DNA from 2 places in the Streptomyces sp. NPDC001194 genome. Region 1 is predicted to be linked to the other one. Evidence: predicted binding sites of a transcription regulator. Region 1 holds the regulator's gene; the other holds the start of a gene.
The links. Region 1 encodes HspR, which represses chaperone genes until heat shock. Its sites were predicted from a motif close to TTGAGNNNNNNNNNCTCAA; they were not measured.
Positions count from the first base shown of each region.

Region 2: lon (endopeptidase La) is a predicted target of HspR. The motif match lies at 4,639-4,657, and genes of this name have one in related genera.

Region 1 covers NZ_JBIAXU010000003.1:252,464-263,844, reverse strand. The annotation lists gene dnaK (molecular chaperone DnaK) at 1-293, shown strand, start outside; gene grpE (nucleotide exchange factor GrpE) at 293-964, shown strand; gene dnaJ (molecular chaperone DnaJ) at 1,004-2,191, shown strand; gene ACFY1T_RS09220 (heat shock protein transcriptional repressor HspR) at 2,193-2,645, shown strand; gene ACFY1T_RS09215 (hypothetical protein) at 2,737-3,750, opposite strand; gene ACFY1T_RS09210 (hypothetical protein) at 4,077-4,391, shown strand; gene ACFY1T_RS09205 (pyridoxamine 5'-phosphate oxidase family protein) at 4,534-4,947, opposite strand; gene clpB (ATP-dependent chaperone ClpB) at 5,073-7,673, shown strand; gene ACFY1T_RS09195 (YbjN domain-containing protein) at 7,842-8,387, shown strand; gene ACFY1T_RS09190 (hypothetical protein) at 8,398-9,516, opposite strand; gene ACFY1T_RS09185 (prevent-host-death family protein) at 9,837-10,322, shown strand; gene ACFY1T_RS09180 (pyridoxal phosphate-dependent aminotransferase) at 10,632-11,381, opposite strand, start outside.
Region 2 covers NZ_JBIAXU010000001.1:105,676-117,056, forward strand. The annotation lists gene ACFY1T_RS00545 (nitrate- and nitrite sensing domain-containing protein) at 1-347, opposite strand, end outside; gene ACFY1T_RS00550 (protein phosphatase 2C domain-containing protein) at 819-1,592, shown strand; gene ACFY1T_RS00555 (MarR family transcriptional regulator) at 1,630-2,082, opposite strand; gene lon (endopeptidase La) at 2,217-4,616, opposite strand; gene ACFY1T_RS00565 (DUF4097 family beta strand repeat-containing protein) at 4,737-5,492, opposite strand; gene ACFY1T_RS00570 (DinB family protein) at 5,632-6,186, opposite strand; partial or broken gene ACFY1T_RS00575 (sulfurtransferase) at 6,169-7,032, opposite strand; gene ACFY1T_RS00580 (hypothetical protein) at 7,363-8,436, shown strand; gene ACFY1T_RS00585 (hypothetical protein) at 8,433-9,977, shown strand; gene ACFY1T_RS00590 (heparan-alpha-glucosaminide N-acetyltransferase domain-containing protein) at 9,974-11,278, opposite strand.

The sequences.
Region 1 (11,381 bases):
AGTTCGTCAAGGACAACGAGGACAAGGTCCCGGCCGAGGTCAAGACCGAGGTCGAGGCCGCCGTCGCCGAGCTGAAGGAAAAGCTCAAGGGCGAGGACACCACCGAGATCCGCACCGCGACCGAGAAGCTCGCCGCGGTCAGCCAGAAGCTCGGCCAGGCCATCTACGCCGACGCGCAGGCCGCCCAGGGCGCTGCCGGCGGCGCGGGTGACGCGGGCCAGGCCAAGGCCGACGACGACGTCGTCGACGCCGAGATCGTGGACGAGGACAAGCCGAAGGGCGGCGCTGCCTGATGTCGGAGGAGACCCCGGGCTTCGAGGAGAAGCCCGAAGTCCCCGCCGACGGCACGCCTGACGACGCCGCCGAGCCGAAGGCCGCAGCTTCCTCCGAGGAGGAGGCCGCGGCCCCGGCCGGGGACTCCGCAGCCCAGTCCGCCCAGGACACGGCTCTGCTGGCGCAGCTGGACCAGGCACGCACCGCGCTCGGTGAGCGCACCGCGGACCTCCAGCGGCTCCAGGCGGAGTACCAGAACTACCGCCGCCGGGTGGAGCGGGACCGGATCGCCGTCAAGGAGATCGCGGTCGCGTCCCTCCTGACGGAGCTGCTCCCGACCCTGGACGACATCGGCCGGGCGCGGGACCATGGCGAGCTGGTCGGCGGCTTCAAGTCGGTGGCCGAATCGCTGGAGACCGCCGCGGCCAAGATGGGGCTGCAGCAGTTCGGCAAGGAGGGCGAGCCCTTCGACCCGACGATCCACGAGGCCCTGATGCACTCGTACGCGCCGGACGTCACCGAGGACACCTGCGTGGCGATCCTGCAGCCGGGGTACCGGATCGGCGAGCGTACGATCCGCCCCGCGCGGGTCGCGGTGGCCGAGCCCCAGCCGGGCGCGGCCCCCAAGTCCGAGTCGGCCGAGGCCGACGCGCCTTCGGACAAGGACACGGATGCCCCCGACAAGGGCTGACGTTGAACCAGTAGCGGTACGAGAGGAGGGACACCGGGGATGAGCACGAAGGACTTCGTCGAGAAGGACTACTACAAGGTCCTCGGTGTCCCGAAGGACGCCACCGAGGCCGAGATCAAGAAGGCGTACCGGAAGCTCGCGCGCGAGTTCCACCCGGACGCCAACAAGGGCGACGCCTCGGCCGAGGAGCGCTTCAAGGAGATCTCCGAGGCCAACGACATCCTCGGCGACGCCAAGAAGCGCAAGGAGTACGACGAGGCCCGCGCCCTGTTCGGGAACGGCGGCTTCCGCCCCGGTCCCGGCGGGGGCGGCGGCTCGTTCAACTTCGACCTGGGCGACCTGTTCGGCGGCACCCAGCAGGGTGGCGGCGGCGCGGGCGGCTTCGGTGGTGGCGGCGGTCTGGGCGATGTCTTCGGCGGACTGTTCAACCGCGGCGGCGCGGGTTCCGGTACCAGGGTCCAGCCGCGCCGCGGCCAGGACATCGAATCGGAGGTCACCCTCTCCTTCACGGAGGCGGTGGACGGGGCCACGGTCCCGCTCCGGATGTCCTCGCAGGCGCCCTGCAAGGCCTGTTCGGGCACCGGTGACAAGAACGGCACGCCGCGCGTGTGCCCGACCTGCGTCGGCACCGGCCAGGTCTCGCGGGGCAGTGGCGGCGGGTTCTCGCTGACCGACCCCTGCGCGGACTGCAAGGGCCGCGGCCTCATCGCCGAGACCCCCTGCGACGTCTGCAAGGGCAGCGGGCGGGCCAAGTCCTCCCGCACCATGCAGGTCCGGATCCCCGCGGGCGTCTCCGACAGCCAGCGGATCCGGCTGCGCGGCAAGGGAGCCCCGGGTGAACGCGGCGGGCCCGCCGGCGACTTGTACGTCGTCGTCCACGTCGACTCCCACCCGGTGTTCGGGCGCAAGGACGACAACCTGACGGTCACCGTCCCGGTGACCATCGCCGAGGCCGCCCTGGGCGCCGAGATCAAGGTCCCGACCCTGAACGGCCCTTCGGTGACGCTGAAGCTGCCGCCGGGCACCCCCAGCGGCCGTACGATGCGGGCCCGCGGCAAGGGAGCGGTCCGCAAGGACGGCACCCGCGGAGACCTGCTGGTGACGGTCGAGGTCGCCGTTCCGGCCTCGCTGTCGGACAAGGCCCGCGAGGCGCTGGAGATGTACCGCGACGCGACGGAGTCGGAGGACCCGCGCGCCGCGCTGTTCGAGTCCGCGAAGGGAGCATGACATGGACGGCCGCCGCAGGAGCCACTACCAGCTCACGGACGACACACCGGTATACGTGATCTCGGTGGCCGCCCAGCTCTCGGGCCTGCATCCGCAGACCCTGCGCCAGTACGACCGCCTCGGCCTGGTCTCCCCGGACCGGACGGCCGGCCGCGGCCGGCGCTACTCGGCCCGCGACATCGAGCTGCTCCGCACGGTGCAGGCGCTGTCCCAGGACGAGGGCATCAACCTGGCGGGGATCAAGCGGATCATCGAGCTGGAGAACCAGGTCGCGGCGCTCCAGCAGCGCGTGGCCGAGCTCTCGGCGGCGGTGGACGGCGCGGCCGCCGTGCTGCAGCAGCGCGAGGCCCAGGTGCACGCCTCGTACCGGCGGGATCTGGTCAAGTACCAGCCACCGGTGGCGGGCAACGCCCTGGTCGTCTGGCGCCCCGCGCCGAAGCGTCAGGGCGACTGAACCGCCCGCGCGCACGCGGCACGCGCACGGCACGCACGGCACGCACGCACAGGCCCCGTCCGGGATTCCGGACGGGGCCTGTGCGTGCGTTTCAGTCGCCCTCGTCCTCCAGGATCCCGGAGCGCGCGATGAGGAAGCCGAGCTGGGCCCGGCTGCCGCTGCCGAGGGTACTGGCGAGCTTCGCGATGTGCGCGCGGCAGGTCCGTACGTTCATGCCCAGCCGGCGGGCGATGGCCTCGTCCACGTGCCCCTCGACGAGGAGCTGCGCGATGGTGCGCTGCACGCCCGAGATGCCCCCGCGGGTGTGCTGGTACGTGACTTCCTCCTGGAGCGGCACGGCGCGGTGCCAGAGCTGCTCGAAGACCTTGATGAGGTAGTCCACCAGCCCCGGGTGGCGCAGCTCCAGGGCGACCTGGCGGTCGTCGCTGGCCGGGATGAAGGCGACGGTGCGGTCGAAGATGATGAGGCGCTCGAAGAGTTCCTCCAGCGTGCGCACCTCGACCTTGCCGGCCTTGAGGAGGTCGACGTACGCGAGCGTGCCGCGGCTGTGCCGCACGGTGTGCTGGTAGAGGGTCCGGATCCGGACACCGCGGTCGGTCAGCGGCTGGTCGCGTTCCAGGGCCTCGGTGAGCTCCAGGCTGGGGCGGGCGCCGCCGGGCTGGATGGTGAGCATCTCCGTGTGACACTCGGCCGTGGCAAGGTTGAGGGCCGCGTTGATGGGGTCGAAGCCCTCGAGGACGGTGATGGCGTGGGTGCTCGCCGGACTCTGCGCGCTGATGGCGAGAAACGGCTCGAAAGCCTCGGACAGTTCGAGTGAGTCGCGGCGCCTGTCGCGGATCTCGCGTTCGATCGGATGCAGCCGCTGTGCGAGTGCCACCGCTGGTGGAACCGGACGGAGGGAATTCACGTCATCAGGATCTGGCTGCAACAACGCCAGATCGAGCAGACAGGGTGCCGTTTTGACATCCCCACGTGCGATACGTCCCGTGCGCAGCGCGCTCGTGTAGAGCCGTGCCCCCTCGCCGCACAGCTCGGTGACCGAGTGGGGATGTGTCGCTTTTGTGCTGTTTGTGGTCAAATCTCCACCCCCCAGGGTCCTGAACATGCAAGAACATGATGCATCGTCCCTGTGGCAGCGACGTGCCTGAATGAGCCATCGTCTGACAGGCGGGGGAGAGGATTTCATCAAGTGAGGACGAAGCCGACCATGAACAAGAGAATGCTTCGCTCGGCGCTTGCCACCGTCATCTTCTCGGCTGTGGCCGGTCTGGGACTTGCCGGGGTCACCCTGGGGGGAGCTGAAGGGGGTGCCGCAGACCTCCAGGCGGCGCCGCTGGAGGACAGTGGATGGCGCGCGGCACCGATGGACAGCGGATGGCGCTCGGCCCCCGCAGACGCCGAAGCGGGCGTCGTTGGCGTGGAGAGCGCGGCATGACCCCCGACGACCGCGGTTTCCGTCGCGAAATGGCCTCTGCCTACCGCTCCGGCTGGCAGTTCATCGACCTCGCCACCGCCATCCCCCACCCCGGCGACTCGCTGATGGTCACCCTGTTCGGACAGCCCATCGTCATCACGCGCGAGGAGGACGAGGACGTCCGGGCGTACCGCTGCCTGCGCCGCCCCCGCGGCGCGCCGCAGCCCGTCCGCTGCGAGGTGCGCTACGGAATGGTCTTCGTCAACCTTGATCAGCGCGACCACCAGCTCTTCGAACCCGATATCACCACCGCCACCCCCCGCAGTGCCTGAAGCGATTCCCCCGTCGTCGCAGATCGCTCCAGGTGCTTCCCCCACGCAACGGCGCCATCGTGGACCTGACCACGATGGCGCCGTTGTGATGTCCGCGTCCAGTGCTTGAACCGGACAAGGTGAAAACCGAACTGTTTCTCCTTCAGGCCCGGCCCATCGCCCGGTCGAGGGTGATCTCCAGGACGACCCGGTCCGGATTGGGCGACGGCGTCCTTCCGTACCGCTCCGCGTAGCGTGCGACCGCCTCGGCGACCGAGGCCTCGTCCGTACGGATCACCGCGTACCCCTCCAGCGTCGCCCAGCGCCGCCCCGCCATCTGGCACACGGCGACCCGCGCGGGGCCCTCCTGCGCGCCCTGCGCCGCCAGCACGTTGCGGATCTTCTTGCTGTTCTTGTTGCTGATCACCCGGGCCAGGCCGGCCTCCGGGTCGTACGTGACGCCCACCGGCACCACGTGCGGGGTCCCGTCGGGGCGCGGGGTGGTCAGCGTGCAGACGTGCCGCTCCCGCCAGAAGGCGAGGTACTCGGGCGTCGGGTTGAGTACGTCAAGAGCCATGGCCCGAGGGTACGTGAGGGCGGAAATCCGTCCTTGAGTGGAATAGACTCAACTTTGCGCACGCTGACATACTCAAAGAGCGGGACCAAACCTGTGTCCGACCTGTCTGAGAGGAGAAGTCGCACGTGGATGCCGAGCTGACCAACAAGAGCCGGGACGCCCTTAACGCCGCCACCAGCCGCGCCGTGAAGGACGGCCACGCGGACCTGACCCCGGCGCACCTGCTGCTGGCCCTGCTGGCCGGCGAGGACAACGAGAACATCACCGACCTCCTCGCGGCCACCGAGGCCGACCAGGCGGCGGTCCGCGGCGGCGCCGAGCGGCTGCTGGCCGCCCTGCCCAGCGTCACGGGCTCCACGGTCGCGCCCCCGCAGCCCACCCGCGAGCTGCTCGCCGTACTCGCCGAGGCCGACCGGGAGGCCGGGAAGCTCGGCGACGAGTACCTCTCCACCGAACACCTCCTCATCGCGATCGCCGCCAAGGGCGGCGCGGCCGGTGAGGTCCTTTCCGGCCAGGGCGCGACGGCGAAGAAGCTGCTGGAGGCCTTCGAGAACGCAAGAGGAGGACGGCGGGTGACCACTCCCGATCCCGAGGGCCAGTACAAGGCCCTGGAGAAGTTCGGTACGGATTTCACGGCGGCGGCGCGTGAGGGCAAGCTGGATCCGGTCATCGGGCGTGATCAGGAGATCCGGCGGGTCGTGCAGGTCCTGTCGCGGCGCACGAAGAACAACCCGGTGCTGATCGGTGAGCCCGGCGTGGGCAAGACGGCCGTCGTCGAGGGGCTGGCGCAGCGCATCGTCAAGGGTGACGTCCCGGAGTCGCTGAAGAACAAGCGCCTGGTCTCCCTGGACCTGGGTGCGATGGTGGCGGGTGCCAAGTACCGCGGCGAGTTCGAGGAGCGTCTGAAGACGGTCCTGGCGGAGATCAAGTCGAGCGACGGCCAGATCATCACCTTCATCGACGAGCTGCACACGGTGGTGGGCGCGGGCGCCGGCGGTGATTCGGCGATGGACGCGGGCAACATGCTCAAGCCGATGCTGGCCCGCGGCGAGCTGCGGATGGTGGGTGCGACCACCCTGGACGAGTACCGCGAGCGGATCGAGAAGGACCCGGCGCTGGAGCGGCGCTTCCAGCAGGTGCTGGTGGCCGAGCCGTCGGTGGAGGACACCATCGCGATCCTGCGCGGGCTCAAGGGCCGCTACGAGGCGCACCACAAGGTGGTCATCAACGACAGCGCCCTCGTGGCGGCCGCGACCCTCTCCGACCGGTACATCACCTCCCGGTTCCTTCCCGACAAGGCCATCGACCTGGTCGACGAGGCCGCCTCCCGCCTGCGGATGGAGATCGACTCCTCGCCGCTGGAGATCGACGAGCTGCAGCGCTCGGTGGACCGCCTGCGGATGGAGGAGCTGGCGCTGAAGAACGAGTCGGATCCGGCCTCGCTGGAGCGCCTCGACAAGCTGCGCAAGGACCTCGCCGACAAGGAGGAGGACCTGCGCGGTCTGACGGCCCGCTGGGAGAAGGAGAAGCAGTCCCTCAACCGGGTCGGCGAGCTCAAGGAGCGCCTGGACGATCTGCGCGGGCAGGCCGAGCGCGCGCAGCGCGACGGCGATTTCGACACCGCCTCCAAGCTGCTCTACGGGGAGATCCCGACGCTGGAGCGCGAGCTGGCGGAGGCCACCGAGGAGGAGGAAGAGGCCTCCAAGACCGGCAGCTCCAAGTCCGCCATGGTCAAGGACGAGGTCGGCCCGGACGACATCGCGGACGTGGTGGGTGCCTGGACGGGCATCCCGGCGGGCCGTCTGCTGGAGGGCGAGACGCAGAAGCTGCTGCGGATGGAGGACGAGCTGGGCCGGCGTCTGATCGGCCAGGGCGAGGCGGTGCGGGCCGTCTCGGACGCCGTGCGCCGCACCCGGGCCGGCATCGCCGATCCCGACCGGCCGACGGGCTCGTTCCTGTTCCTGGGCCCGACGGGCGTGGGCAAGACGGAGCTGGCCAAGGCGCTCGCGGACTTCCTCTTCGACGACGAGCGGGCGATGGTCCGCATCGACATGTCGGAGTACTCGGAGAAGCACAGCGTGGCCCGTCTCGTCGGCGCTCCTCCCGGTTACGTGGGTTACGAGGAGGGCGGCCAGCTGACCGAGGCGGTGCGCCGGCGCCCGTACTCGGTGGTGCTGCTGGACGAGGTGGAGAAGGCCCATCCCGAGGTCTTCGACATCCTGCTCCAGGTCCTGGACGACGGGCGTCTCACGGACGGCCAGGGCCGCACCGTGGACTTCCGCAACTCCATCCTGATCCTGACCTCGAACCTGGGCAGCCAGTTCCTGATGGACCAGACCACCTCCCCGCAGGAGAAGCGCGAGCGGGTCCTGGAGGTGGTCAGGGCCTCGTTCAAGCCGGAGTTCCTCAACCGCCTGGACGACCTGGTGGTCTTCTCGGCGCTCGACGAGCAGGAGCTGGCACGGATCGCCGAGCTGCAGATCGCCGGTCTCGCCAAGCGCCTCGCGCAGCGCCGCCTGACCCTGGACGTGACGCCCGAGGCGCTGGCCTGGCTGGCGGACAAGGGCAACGACCCGGCCTACGGTGCGCGGCCCCTGCGCCGTCTGATCCAGACGGCCATCGGCGACCGCCTCGCCAAGGAGATCCTCGCGGGCGAGGTCCGCGACGGCGACACCGTCCGCGTCGACGTGGCGGGCGAGGACCTGATCGTCGGCAAGGCCCTGTAGCCGGGGCCGGTACGCGAGGGGCGGCGCTCCGCGGCACGGCGTACCGGCACAGGTTCCCCTTATCGACGGCTTACTCCTGTCCGCCCTGCGCGGATCGCACGTGCGGGGGTGGACAGGGGGTGGGAGCCATGGGGGAGGATGACAACATCCGCACGAAGGGAAAACACGGTGAGCATCGACCCGGCCTCGATTCCGAACTTCGGAGGGCAGCAGCCCGATCCGCAGGCCACAGGACCGGCGGGCCCCGTCGTCCCCGACCAGGATCTGGTCAAGCAGCTGCTGGAGCAGATGGAGCTCAAGTACGTCGTCGACGACGAGGGCGACCTCGCGGCGCCGTGGGAGGAGTTCCGGACGTACTTCATGTTCCGCGGCGAGGAGGAGCAGCAGGTCTTCTCGGTGCGGACCTTCTACGATCGCCCGCACGCGATCGAGGACAAGCCCGCGCTCCTCGAGTCGATCGACGACTGGAACCGCCGCACCCTGTGGCCGAAGGTCTACAGCCACACGCACGACGACGGCTCCGTCCGCCTGATCGGCGAGGCGCAGATGCTGATCGGCACCGGCGTCAGCCTGGAGCACTTCGTCTCGTCCACGGTCAGCTGGGTCCGCGCCTCCATCGAGTTCGACAAGTGGCTCGTGGAGCAGCTCGGCCTGGAGAAGGAGATCGACTCCACCGACGGCGAAGGCGACGACAAGGACGGCGACGACAACTAGTCGCCCCCGGTCACAGCGGTACGCGGGCGACCAGCAACAGGTACAGCCCGTAGCCGTACGAGAGCCCGGCCAGCCCCGCGGTCACAGCGACCGCGGAGCGCGGCCGGGCTCGCGCCATTGCGGCCGCGACCGGCAGGAGCAGCGGGAACGCGGGCAGCAGGAAGCGCGGCTTCGACTCGAAGTAGCCGGCCCCGCCGTAGGCGATCACCAGCAGGACGGCGGTGTACACGAGCAGCGCCGGCGGCATCCGGTCCAGCAGCAGGAGCACGGCCAGGAACCCGGCGGCGGCCAGGACCACCACGGTCACGACGGTGGCCGGCGGCACGTGCCCGCCGGTCAGCACCCGCCAGATGCTGTCCGTCGTGTACGAACCGAAGTCGAAGCGGGAGCCCCAGCGCCGCTGCACGGTGAAGTAGCCGGCCGGGTCCCCCGTGCGTATCCCGACGGCGAGGACGTACGCGGCCCAGCCCGCCGGGGCCAGCAGCGCGGCCGCCCACACCTCGGGCGCGCGGGACCTCCCCGCGAGCAGCGCGTGCAGCGCGACGGCGGTCACGGCGGCGGCGACGGCGATCCCGGTCGGGCGGGTCAGGCCGGCGAGTACCGCCAGGCCCGCGGCCGGCAGCCAGCGGCGGCGCAGTACGGCGTACAGGGCCCAGGCCCCCAGCGCGGCCAGCAGCGGCTCGGTGTAGGCGAGGCTCAGCACCACGGAGTGCGGGGTCGCCGCCCACAGGGCCACCAGCAGCACCCCGGCGCGCCGCCCGAGCACCAGCTCCCCGACCCGGTACACCCCGGCGGCGGCCACCAGGGCTGCGGTCCACGACACCAGCAGCCCGGCCCAGGGGGTGGCGCCGGCCATCCGGACCAGCAGCGGGTACAGCGGGAAGAACGCGTAGTCGCTCTGCACCAGCCCGGACCCGGCCCACATCTGGGTGCGTCCGTAGCCGTGCACGGCGATGCCGAGGTACCAGACGGAGTCCCAGGAGTGCCCGAGCACCCGGACGGGGCTCCGCCCGGCCCACCACGCCCCGACGGCGAGCACCGCCGCCCCGCCGGTCCGGACGGCGGCGAAGACCCCGAGGGCGACGAGGGCCGCGGGCACCCTGCCGGTCCGGAGTACCTGCGGCCGCACGGAAACCGACACACTGCCCGTCGCCGTCATGAACCCCGTCTTTCCCGCGCTGGGTGGACACCCGTCCGGACGAGGAGGGCCTCGGGCACCCTAAAGCCCACCCCGTTCCGAAGGGTGTGAATCCCCTGGGAACCTCCGGTGAACTCGGGGCCGTGCGCAGTGCGGGGCGTCCGCCCGCGGCCGGGCGCCCGGCCTCAGAGCCTCCGCAGCCGGGCGGCGGCCTCCTCCAGGACCTCGGTCTTCTTGCAGAAGGGCAAGGCATGAGCACGGAGCACCAGGGAAGTCTGGCACTCAGAACACGATCTGAGTACAGTCTGAGTATGAGCCTTGCTTACCTGGGAGCCGAGCCCGAGTCGGTTTCGTTCACGGACCTGTCGAGAAACCCGAAGGCCGTAGCCGCCCGGGCCGCCGCCCTCGGTGCTCTGCGTGTCACGCATCGGGACGCGCCCGACATGGTGCTGACGACGGCCGTGCACGCGGAGCGCACCGAGGAGAACCTCACGACGGCGTCCCGGCTCTTCCTCGCGCTCATGAAGCACGACGACGGAGCTCGGTCGCTCCTGCTGGCGCTGCCCGAAGTCTTCCCGTGGGTGCGGCATCTGGACGACGAAGAGATGCGCGCGTTCTCCGTGGAACTCCTGGAAGCGCTTTCCGATGCGGCGGAGCTGGGTGCGCGGGAGGCCGTGCATCGCGCGCTCGTCTCCTGGAGGGCGACGGCTCGTATCAACGCGGATCCGGAGCAGCTCAAGGAAGCTCTGCGTCCGCTCGACGGGGATGACCTGGGGCCGGTCGAGGTGGGCGGGTGAGCCCGAAGAAGGGCGATCGTGTCAGCGTCCCACCCTTGAGCGGGTGGAACGTGGTCTTCGGGACCACGGAGGCGGTGACGGGGTGGGAGGAACTGTGCCGCGCGGCGCTGCCCAGCGCCCACCGATGCCTCGAGGCGTTGCGCACCGACCCGCTGTCGCGTGACAACTGGAACCGTCAGCACCAGCTGCGCGGGAGGTCTACGCATCCACCCAGCACCCCAAGGACACCGAGTAACTCGTAGTTCCCGTGCGGCACGGGCTCCGGCTGAATGGCCGGGCCCCGTGCCTGCACGTTCATCTGGCTCGCGCTCAGCGAGACAGCCGACCGAGGCGCTCAACCGCCTCTTCCAGAACTACCGTCCGCTTGCAGAAGGCCCAGCGGACCTGGGTGGCGCCCGCGGCGCGGTCGTCGTAGAAGACCTGGTTGGGGATGGCGACGACCCCGCAGCGCTCGGGCAGGGCGCGGCAGAAGGCGAGGCCGTCCTTCTCGCCGAGCGGGGTGATGTCCGTGGTGATGAAGTACGTGCCCTGCGGGCGGTAGACCTCGAAGCCGGCGGCCGCGAGCCCTTCGGCGAGGATGTCGCGCTTGGCGGCGAGGTCGGCGCGCAGGCCCTCGTAGTAGCCGTCCGGCAGCTGCAGGGCCTGCGCGATGGCGTACTGGAAGGGGCCGGAGGAGACGTAGGTCAGGAACTGCTTCGCCGAGCGGACCGCCGAGACGAGCTCGGGCGGCGCGGTGATCCAGCCGACCTTCCAGCCCGTGAACGAGAAGGTCTTCCCGCTGCTGGAAATGGTGACCGTGCGCTCGCGCATGCCGGGCAGCGAGGCCAGCGGGAGGTGGGTGCCCTCGAAGACCAGGTGCTCGTAGACCTCGTCCGTGACGACGAGCAGGTCCCGCTCGACCGCCAGCTCCGCGATCGCCGCGAGCTCGGCCGGGGACAGGACCGTGCCCGTCGGATTGTGCGGGGTGTTCAGCAGGAGCAGGCGGGTGCGCGGGGTGACGGCGGCGCGCAGTTCGTCGAGGTCGAGGGTGAACGCGCCGGCGTGCGGGCGCAGGGTGAC
Region 2 (11,381 bases), on a different contig from region 1:
TCGACGGCTTCGGTGCGGACGGCCTGGACGCGGGCCAGGGCGCGGGCGAGCGCCTCGTCGGCCTCGTTGCGGACCTCGTCGAGCTGGCGGTCGGTGAGCGCGGTGCGCTCCTGGACGGGGCCCTTCGCCTGGGCGCCGGGGCGGCCCTTGGCCACGTACTCGACGACGGCGTCGCGCTCGTCGCCGAGGAGGTGCGCGAGGGTGAGGGTGTGCTGGCTCTGCTCGGCGAGCGTGACCAGCTGCTGGGAGTCGTTCAGCTCCCGCGTCGCGGAGACCACGGCTGGGGCGCCGGCCGCGAGGACGGTGAGGCCGGCGACGGCGACGCCGATGACGAGCCTGCTGCGCACGCGGACGGGGCGTCCTGCGGGGGCTGGTCCGTCGGTGGCGGTGCCGTTCTTCCGAGACCGCTTCTTCTGCACCGGTGCTCGCAATCCTGTACGTGTGCTCGTGCTCGTCTACTCGTGTGGCCGAGGTAACGGCCGGTCAACAAGTAAACGCCCCCTGCCTCCTCGTACCGCCTCAGACCTTTGCAGTGTGCTGGGTGGAGAGCCTGACATCACCCACCCGGCCACTCGAACGAGTGAACATCACGGATGAGTTGGCAACCAACTCGGCGGTGCACCTTCAGAGGGCCGCCGTGGACGGGTGGTTGAAAGATCGGTGAGGGCTTTGGCAATATGCGCGCCCACAGCCGCCGCGGAGGCCCCGAACGCCCTGTCGGCCGCGCGGGCGCCGCGTACCCGACGGACGCCCCATTGGTACGGACCTTTTGCTCCATCCCGGCCGGCCAGACCGTGCGGGGCGGGCAGAATGTCCGTATGCGCATCGACCTCGCCTCGGCCCCCGGCGACCCGGAACGCCCCAACGAGGACTGGCTATCGGCGGCGATGCCCGCCGCGGGCGGTGGAGTCCTGGTCGCCCTGGACGGGGTCACCCCGCCGGGCGGCGAGGTGGGGTGTTCGCACGGCGTGCCCTGGTTCGCGGCCCGGCTCGGGGGCCGATTGACCGAACTGTCCGGATCGCGACCGGACATGGCGCTGGACCGGATCCTGGCCGAGTCCATCCGCGGCACCGCCGACGCCCACCGCGAAACCTGTGACCTTTCTCACGTGCGGACCCCGCAGGCGACGGTGGTGATGGTGCGGTGGGACGGGGCGTACGTGGAGCACCTCGTGCTCTCGGATTCCGTGCTGCTCCTCGAGGCGCCGGGCGGCGAGGTGACGGCGGTGCTCGACGACCGGCTGGACCGGATCCCGCGCGAGCTGCTGCGGACATCGGCCTCGGCGGACGCGCTGCGCAACGCGGAGGGCGGCTTCTTCACGGCGGCGGCCGACCCGGAGGTCGCGGCGCGGGCGGTGACGGGCCGGACCCCGCGCGGGCGGGTCCGGGCGCTGGCGGCGCTCACGGACGGGGCGAGCCGGTGGACGGACACCTTCGGGGAGGGCGACTGGGCGCAGTGCCTGGCGGTGCTCCGCAAGGAGGGCGCGCAGTCGCTGATCGCCCGGGTCCGCATCCTGGAATCGGACCCGGACCGCCCCCGCGGGCGCGGCAAACGCCACGACGACGCCTCGGCGGCGTACGCGGAGCTGTAGGGGGCGTCCGCGGGCCTTCGGGCCGCGCCTGCGGGGCCTACTCCGCGCCCTGGTTCAGCTGGCGAAGGAGCCGGGCGAGCTCCGCGACCTCTCCCCGGTCCCAGTCCGCGAGCTTGCGCATGTACTGCTCGCGCCGGGCCCCGCGGACGCGCAGGAACCGCTCCCGGCCCTCGTCCGTGAGGCCGACCAGGGAGGCCCGGCCGTCGGCCGGGTCCGGCTCGCGCGCCACCAGCCCCAGCACTTCCAGGGCCCGCAGCTGCCGGCTCATGGTGGCCTTGCCGACGCCGAAGTACGCGGCGAGCTCGGTGGCCCGCTGCCGTCCCGCCGCCTCCAGCCGCACGAGCAGCCCGTACGCGGCCGGTTCGAGCTCGGGGTGGAGCGCGCGGGCCATCTCTCCGGAGGAAGCCCTGGCGCGCCGGAGGAAGACGGACAGTTCCCGCTCCAGGGCAAGGAACTCCTGGTCTTCGCTTCCGTGCACGTCCGCTCCCATCGCCGATGTCCTGAGGCACCAGTATTTCGCAGCGCGCACGCCACCGGCCCGGGACCCCGCCCGCGGGTCCGCGGGGGGGTCCCGGGCCGTACGGGAGCGGCCGGGCCGACGGCAGCGAACCGGCGGCGGACCGGTCAGGCGGCGACGGTGACCGGAACGGCGTCCGACTGGCTGAGGGCCAGCTCCAGGACCTGGCGCACGTCCGTCACCGGGTGGACCTCCAGGCCCTCCAGCACCTCGGACGGGACGTCGTCCAGGTCGGCCTCGTTCCGCTTCGGGATGATCACCGTGGTCAGGCCGGCCCGGTGCGCGGCCAGCAGCTTCTGCTTGACCCCGCCGATCGGCAGGACGCGCCCGGTCAGCGAGACCTCGCCGGTCATGGCCACGTCGGTGCGCACCTGCCGCCCGGAGAGCAGCGAGGCGAGCGCCGTGGTCATCGTGATGCCCGCGCTCGGGCCGTCCTTCGGCACCGCGCCCGCCGGGAAGTGGATGTGCACGCCCCGGTCCTTCAGGTCGGCGACCGGGAGCTCCAGCTCCGCGCCGTGCGAGCGCAGGAAGCTGAGCGCGATCTGCGCCGACTCCTTCATGACGTCGCCGAGCTGCCCGGTGAGGGTGAGTCCGGCGGCGCCCGTCTCGGGGTCGGCCAGCGAGGCCTCGACGAACAGGACGTCCCCGCCCGCGCCGGTCACGGCGAGCCCGGTGGCCACGCCGGGGACGGCGGTGCGCCGCTCGGCGGGGTCCTGCGCGGACTCCGGGACGTGGTGCGGGCGCCCGATGAGCCCGCGCAGGTCGTCGGCGCCGATGCGCAGCGGCAGCTCCCGCTCCCCCAGCTCGTGCTGGGAGGCCACCTTGCGCAGGAGCCGCGCGACGGACCGCTCCAGGGTGCGCACGCCCGCCTCGCGGGTGTACTCCCCGGCCAGCTTGCGCAGGGCGTCCTCCTCCAGCACCACCTCGTCGGCGCCGAGTCCGGCGCGCTCCAGCTGGCGGGGCAGCAGGTGGTCGCGGGCGATGACGACCTTCTCGTCCTCGGTGTAGCCGTCGAGGCGGACGAGCTCCATGCGGTCGGCGAGCGCCTCGGGGATGGCCTCCAGGACGTTGGCGGTGGCCAGGAAGACCACGTCGCTCAGGTCCAGCTCCACCTCCAGGTAGTGGTCCCGGAAGGTGTGGTTCTGGGCCGGGTCGAGGACCTCCAGCAGGGCCGCGGCCGGGTCTCCGCGGAAGTCGGAGCCCACCTTGTCGATCTCGTCGAGCAGGACCACGGGGTTCATGGACCCGGCTTCCTTGATGGCGCGGACGATCCGGCCGGGCAGGGCGCCGACGTACGTGCGGCGGTGGCCGCGGATCTCGGCCTCGTCGCGGACGCCGCCGAGGGCGACGCGGACGAACTTGCGGCCCATGGCGTGGGCGACGGACTCCCCGAGGGAGGTCTTGCCGACGCCGGGGGGTCCGACGAGGGCCAGGACGGCGCCGCCGCGGCGGCCGCCGATGACGCCCATGCCGCGCTCGCCGCGCCGCTTGCGCACGGCGAGGTACTCGGTGATGCGGTCCTTCACGTCGCTCAGGCCCGCGTGCTCGGCGTCCAGGACCGCCCGGGCGCCGCGGATGTCGTACGCGTCCTCGGTCCGCTCGTTCCAGGGCAGCTCCAGGACGGTGTCGAGCCAGGTGCGGATCCAGGAGCCCTCGGGGGACTGGTCGCTGGACCGCTCCAGCTTGTCGACCTCCTTGAGCGCGGCCTCCCTTACCTTCTCGGGCAGGTCGGCGCCCTCGACGCGGGCCCGGTAGTCGTCGGACTCCTCGCCGTCCTTCTCGCCGTTCAGCTCGCGCAGTTCCTTGCGCACGGCCTCCAGCTGGCGGCGCAGCAGGAACTCGCGCTGCTGCTTCTCGACCCCGTCCTGGACGTCCTTGGCGATGGACTCCGCCACGTCCTGCTCGGCGAGGTGGTCGCGCAGCCAGGTGATGGCGAGCTTGAGGCGGGCGACGGGGTCGGCGGTCTCGAGCAGCTCGACCTTCTGGGCGACGGTCAGGAAGGGCGAGTACCCGGAGTTGTCCGCGAGCGCCGACACCCCCTCGATCTGCTGGACGCGGTCGACGACCTGCCAGGCGCCGCGCTTCTTGAGCCAGCTGGTGGCGAGTGCCTTGTACTCCTTGACGAGTTCGGTGACCGACCCGGGCAGCGGGTCGGGCAGCCTCTCGTCGACGCTCTCGCCCTCGACCCAGAGCGCGGCCCCGGGCCCGGTGGTCCCGGCCCCGATCCTGACGCGGCCCACGCCGCGGATGAGCGCCCCGGGATCCCCGTCGGAGAGCCGCCCCACCTGCTCGACGGTCCCGAGCACACCGGTGCCGGCGTACTTCCCGTCGACGCGCGGCACGAGCAGCACCCGGGGCTTCCCGCTGCGGACCGCCGCCTGGGCGGCCTCGACGGCCCCCCGCACCTCGGCATCGGACAGGTCCAGCGGAACGACCATCCCCGGCAGCACGACCTCGTCGTCAAGCGGCAGCACGGGCAGAGTGAGCGTTACGGACGTCGAAGCCATGATCTTCCCTCCGGCAGTGAAGTTGAGCTATGCCGACTCAATGCATGTGCGCCTCCCAATGTTCCCCCACACCCGTTCGCCCCCGGCGAACACCCTTTCGCGGCCCCGCGCCCGGCGGGCTCAGGGGGCCGGCTGGATGCGGATGTCGCCCGAGGAGGTCTTCACGGTGAGGTGGGAGGGGGCCGTGGGGGTGGAGGGGAGGGTGTCCCGGGTGCCGGAGCCGGTGGCCGTCGTGATTTCGTACGGGGCCTGCGGGACCCTGAGCGTCACGTCGCCCGAGCTGGACTGCGCCGTCACCGATGCCGGCGGGCTCGCGAACGTCAGGCGGGCGTCGCCCGAGGAGGCGTGGAGGTCGGCCGTCGGGGCGGTCAGGGCGGTGGCCGTGATCGACCCCGAGGACGTGCGGACCCTCAGGGGGCCGGTGGTGCGGTCGGCCGTCACGTCGCCCGAGGAGGACGAGAGGTCCGCCCCCGCCACCCCGGTCACCGAGATGCGGCCGCTGCTGCTCGCCAGCGCGACCTTCGCCGAGGCCGGGACCTCCAGGCGGTAGTCGACGAAGCAGGGGTCGGAGCAGCCCGCCGTGAAGGTGAGGACCCCTCCCGACACCCGCTGGCCCGGCTTCGGCGCCGCGTCGCCGCGGTAGTGGACGGTCCGGTGGACCGTGACCCCCGGGCCCGTGCCGGGAACGACCTCGATGGAGCCGCGCCGGGCGTCCTTCACCTCGACCGCCGTGACGGCCTCCGCGACCGTCACGTCGGCCGTCGCCGTCCTCTGCTCATCGGCCTCCCCGAAGGAGCAGCCGTAGAGCAGCAGTCCGGCGGCCATGAGGACGACCACCGTCCGACTGAAGCGCAATGACGTGATGTGAGAAGGCATGCGCACCAGTGTGGTGAACCGGGGCCCCGCCCTCGATGGGGGCCGTACCCGGGGTGCGGTGGGGTTATCCCCACCGCACCCCGGCGCCCCCGGGATCCCGGGGGCGCCGGGCCCCGGGTGCCGGGTGCCGGGTGCCGGGTCAGACGCCGATCGCGCCGTCGATCCGCTCGCGCAGCAGGTCGGCGTGGCCGTTGTGGCGGGCGTACTCCTCGATCATGTGGATCAGCACCCAGCGCAGTGACACCCTCCCGCGCCATGCGTCCTCGCCCTCCACGTCCAGATCGGGCGCCGCCGCCGTGAACGACCGCGCGAACGCGACCTCTTCCCGCCAGGCCCCCCACGCCGCGGCGACGGCTCCCGGGCCGGACACCGCCCCGTCGAAGTCGCCGTCCGGGTCCGCCTCCGAGGAGAACAGGGCCGGCGCCTCCTGCCCGGCCAGGACCCGGCGGAACCAGCGGCGCTCCACGTCCGCGAGGTGGCGGACCAGGCCGAGCAGCGAGAGCGTGGACGGCGCCACCGACCGCAGGGCCAACTCGTCTTCCAGCCCGGCGCACTTCAGCTCCAGCGTCGCGCGCTGCGCCGCGAGGACCTCGGTGAGCAGCAACCGCTCGTCGCCCGTCGCGGGCCCGGCGAAGCGGTCTTCGGAGCGCGCACCGTCGAAGAGCTGCCCGCGCCTGCCCGTCACCGCGGGCAGCTCCGGGCGCATGGCCCAGTCCGTCCACGAGCCGTCGTAGACCGCCAGCCCAAAGTGGCCGGCGAGCGTGGCGCCCAGGGCCAGGACGCAGGCCGTCACTCCCGAACCGCAGCTGAAGTACAGCCGCTCCCGGTCAGCCGCCAGCGCCCCGAAGACCTCGCGGAGTTCCGCGGCGGGCCGCATCAGGCCGCCGCGCTGGAGGTCCCCGAACGGCAGGTTCACCGCACCCGGCATGTGGCCCCCGCGCAGCCCCGGCCGGGGTTCCGGGGCCCGGCCGGTGAAGCGTTCGCGGGTACGGGCGTCAAGTACGAGCGCCCCGGGATCGGCGAGGGCCTCCCCGACCGCGGTGAAGTCCACCAGCAGCCCCGGTCGCGGCCGGGCCGTGAAGGCGCCGCGCGGGCCCTCGTACGCCGGTGCGCACTCCTCGACGGGGAGCCCGGCCGCCGTCCATGCGGGCAGCCCGCCGTCCAGGACGGCCGCCCGGTCGAAGCCCATGGCGCGCAGCATCCACCAGGCCCGTGCGCTGGAGTAGACGCCGGCGCCGTCGTAGACGACGACCGTACTGGTGTCGTCGACTCCGAGCCCGCGCAGCGCCTCCTCGAAGGCGGCGGCCGCGGGCATGGCGTGCGGGGCGGGGGCGTCGTGGTCGGACAGGGCGCCGTCGAGGTCGAAGGGCCGGGCCCCCGGGATCCGCCGGCCGGCGCCCCGGTGGGCTCCGACGGAGGCGTCGAACACGACGAGCCCCGGCTCACCGAGCCGGCGGGCCAGCCAGTCCGCCCCGACCAGCGGCCCGGGCAGCGGCCCGGGCCGGACGGGAGCCTCTGCGGCAGGGCGGGTCGTGGTCATGCGGCACCTCCGGGTCGTCGGCGGACCGAGGACGTGGCGGCCCGTCGCTCACATCCTCCTACGAAGCCCCGACGCTTCGGCAAAGCGCCGTGTACGCAAGGGAGTCGGCGGGGACGGCGGGCCGTACATCGGAGGTCGACCCCCCGCGCGGACAGGCGAGCGCGCGCTTGCGGAGGTCCGTCGTGACGGTGGTCGCCCTCCAGGGCCGGATCCGGAAGACGGGCCCTGGGGGCGGCTCTTCGAGATCGGCTGCTTTTCGCCTCTGCTCCGGGCCCCGGGTACCGCACCATGGCGGTCCCCGGGGAGCCGGGGCCAAGGCTTGGGGGAGCCGTGACGGAGACGACCAGCGAGCAGCACGAACCGGCGGGGGAACCCGAGAGCGCCATCGGGCCCGAGCCGAACCCGACGGGCGAGCGGGACGCGACGGAGGAACAGGCGGCGCCGGACGAACAGGCCGGCCTCGACACGGCCGCCGAGCCGGAAGCCGAGACCGCAGCCGAGGCCGAGACCGAGGCCGAAGCCGCAGCCGAGGCCGAGACCGCCGACGAACCCGGGGCCGAGCCCGCCACGCCACCCGAGGAGCCGGCCCCGGAACCCGAACCCGAACCCGAAGGCCAACGGCTCGGTCGTCGGCTGCGCGGGCGGCTGCGGACGATGGCGCTCGCCGCCGCCGGAGTGGCGCTCAGCGCGGTGGTCGCCGCGGTCGTCTCGGCGTACCTCGACATCTGGTCCGCGAGCGAACCGCCGCCCGGCGCCCCGCGGATCACCGCCGCCTCCGAGGTCTGGTGGGACCTGCTCAACGACCACCACCTCGTACGGGCCGCGCCGGGCTCCACGTACGAGAAGGAACCGCTCCTCATGGGCGATGCCCAGGACTCCCTGGCGCAGATCGTCACCGAGGGCGGGGTCGACGCGGGCATGATGCGGATCCGGCTGATCCTCACCAACTTCACCCGCACGCCCGCCACCATCACCTCCGTCCGGGCCCGCATCGAACGCACGCACCCCGTGCCCGCCGGCCCGCTCTACTACTGCGGCGGACCCCAGGGAAGCGCCGATGTCAGCCGGGTGACCCTCGATCTGTCCCGCCCCGAGCAGCCCGCCGTGGAGCAGGGCGCCCAAGGCCAGCCGCAGGCGCAGTACCCGAGCACCAAGGTCCAGGTGGCGGCGCAGGGGGATCCGGCCTACTTCGACGTCGCCGTCCAGGCGGACACCGCGACGGGCCCGGCCGCCGTCGCCTACGAGTTCGTACTCGACATCGCCTACACGCAGGGGAACCGGCAGCAGCACCTGCTCGTGGACACGGCGGGACGTCCGTTCGTCCTCGCCCAGGGGATCGAGAAGTGGACTCAGGCGTTCCGCTGCAACGGCACCGGGTGGAGCACACCGGGACAAGCGGGATGAGCGCCGTCGTGGCGAGCGGCCGGCCGAGGGGCCGGCGCCGTTCCGTCATCACCGCGGCGGCATCCGTCCTCGCCCTCGTCCTGTGCTCCGCCCTCACCGTCACGCTCCTGCGTGCGCTGTTCCCCGCCCCGGACGGTCCCGGCCGGCACGGCCTGTACGCGACCGGTGCACCCCTCCTGAACGGCGACGGCGACGGCGGCACCCCCTGGACCGCCACCCTCCCGCAGCCCGGCCGACAGCCCCCGGCCGAGCTGATGCGCGGCGCCCTGGGCTGCGTTCCGCTGTTCCGGTGGGCCACCGCCGCCCGCGCCGTACCCCGCGGGCAGGTCACCCTCGCGTACTCCGTCGGGGCTTCCCCGTCCCGCCCTGCCCTGGTCCGGGGGGTCCGCGTGGTCAAGGGGCCGGCCGTCCCCGTACCCCGCGGCGACGACGTCGGCTGCGCCGGATGGGCGCAGGAGGAAAGGCTGGCCGCCATCACCGCGGCCCGCGGCAAGCCCGTGCAGCCGGTCCGCCTCTCCCTGGACCACGCCGGCACCCGCCAGGAGGCCCCGCTCCCGGTCCGGGCCGGCGGCACGGCCACGGGGCTGGTCACCGTCACGACGACCGCCTGCGCCTGCTCCTGGTGGCTGGAACTGGACGTGGAGGAGAACGGCAGGCAGGTCACCGTGCGGGTGGACGACGACGGCCGCCCCTTCACCCTGGCACCGCCGACCGCCCCGCTCTCGACCTCCGCCGACCGGGAAGTCTTCGCGTCCCGCCCGCTCTCCCGGGCCTTCGGCGACCCGCAGCCTCCCCGGGCCGGGGTCTCCGTCGCCGCCGCGCTGGTGCCGATGCCCGACGGCTGGGAGGCCGAGTCCGACGTCCCGCAGGACCCGGCGGCGGCCGTGGGGGGCGAGGCCCGGCTGGGCGGTGTGGCCTGCCGCCGCATGTACGACTCCGTGGTGGGCGCCGGCGGCGTGCCGGCCGGCGCCCACGTGCTCGATCTCCGGATCAGCGGTCCCGCCCTCGTCGAAGGGGCCGTACTGGACGCGTCGGTCCGGCTGGAGACCGTCCGCCTCGATGCGGCGCAGCGCTACCGCTACTCCTGCGCGCGCGCCGGCGTGGCCCCGGGATCCCCCGTCGAGCGGCCGGACATCGCGCGGCACCTGTTTCCCGACACCCTGCACGCGCTGGGTCCGTTTCCCAGCGGCTCGCTGAAGTACGACCCGAGCTGGCGCCCCGAGCGGGGCGTGGGCCTGTCGATGCCGCTCGCCGTGGCCGAGCCGTTCGCCTTCGGCAAGGCGGGCCCGGACGGCCGGGGCGCCTTCGGCATCAGCGCCGTCATCGCGCCCATCCGAGCCACCTACGGCATGACGGTGGAAGTGACGGTCACCCTGCCGACCGGCGAACGCGGCGAGTTCACCCTGACCGACCACGGCAGGCCGTTCCTGCTCGGACCCGACAGGACCGAGCTGAACCCGGCGCACCAGCAGGACCACGTCGAACCGTTCGCCGATCCGCACGCCCGCTACCAGGACAAACTACCCCAGGACACCCCCTAGCGACCGGTGCAGTGGCCCGGCCGGGCGTAGACGGAGATCCGGGCGCCCCGGACCTCGTCCGTCGAGCACAGGTCGAAGTGCGAGGCCAGCGTCAGGCGTTTGACCGCCTCGCGGGGGTACGGGTCCAGCGGCTGGTCCGCCGGGTCCGTCAGGGCCACCACCCGGGGGGCGTCCACCAGGCGGGCCCGGATCCGCTCCGTCGGGAGCTCCGTGCCCTGGAGGCTGTGCGAAGCCGCCGGGGTGCGGTCCAGGGCCAGGTCGCGCAGGCTCCCGTACAGCCCGGGCGAGGACAGCAGCCACTCGCGCCGCCGCGAGGGCATGAACAGCACGGCGTCTCCCGGACGCGCCCGTTCCCGTACGACGGCGGCCACCGCGAGCACGTCGTCCTTGCGGCTCTCGGGCGTGCGCAGCCACACCGACCACCACCCGAACGGCACCAGCAGCGCGCCCGCCAGCAGCCACGGCCACCACCCCCGGGCCGCCGCCAGCCGGGCCCCGGCGAGCAGGGCGAGCCCGGCCAGCGCGTAGAGCACGTACCGGTCCACGTACCAGGGGTGGACGAGGGAGACCGCCATGAGCAGGCCGGGCGGGACGAGGGCCAGCGGCAGGGCGACCCGGACCAGCTCCCGCGGTACGGCAGGGCTCCGCGCGAGCAGCAGGGCGGCCGCCGCGACCACCCCGTACGCCGCCCAGTCCCGCCAGCCCGGCCTGCCGAGCCAGCCCAGCTGCTGCTCCGCCTGCCGGGCGCTCACCACGGCCAGCGGCAGCAGCAGGGCCACCACCGCGGCGGCGCTCCACCGCCAGCCGCGCGAGCGCCGGGCGGCGACCCCGTGCGCGAGGAGGGCCAGTACGGCGAACTCGTGGAGCCAGCAGCCCAGCAGCAGGACCACGGCGTACGCGACCCACCGCTCGCGCAGCATCAGGTACGTCGCCCATGCCACGGCCGCCGCGACCAGGGCGTACGAGCGCCCCTCCTGCGCGTACATCTGCACCGGCGGCAGCACGGCGTAGACCGCCCCGGACCACAGCGCGGCCCGCTCCCCCGCCAGCCGGTGCGCGACGGCGGCCACCCCGGCGGCCGCGAGGGCGGTGGCGGCGACCGACGGCAGGCGCAGCGCCCACAGGCCGCCGGTGCCCGGCCCGCCGCCCGGCCCGGCTCCCCCGCCGTCCCAGACCGCGAACACCGCGTGCATCAGCAGGTAGTAGAGGCCGTGCACGGCGTCGACCTGCCCGAGCAGCTCCCCGATCCCGCCGAGCGGCCGGTGCGCCACCTGCCAGGTGACGGACTCGTCGCGCCACATGCTGCCGCGGCCGCCCGCGCCGGCGCGCTCCAGGCCCCAGAGGCCGAGGAGGAAGGCGAGCAGCGGCGGCAGCCAGCGCCAGGCGGCGGTGCGGCGGATGTCG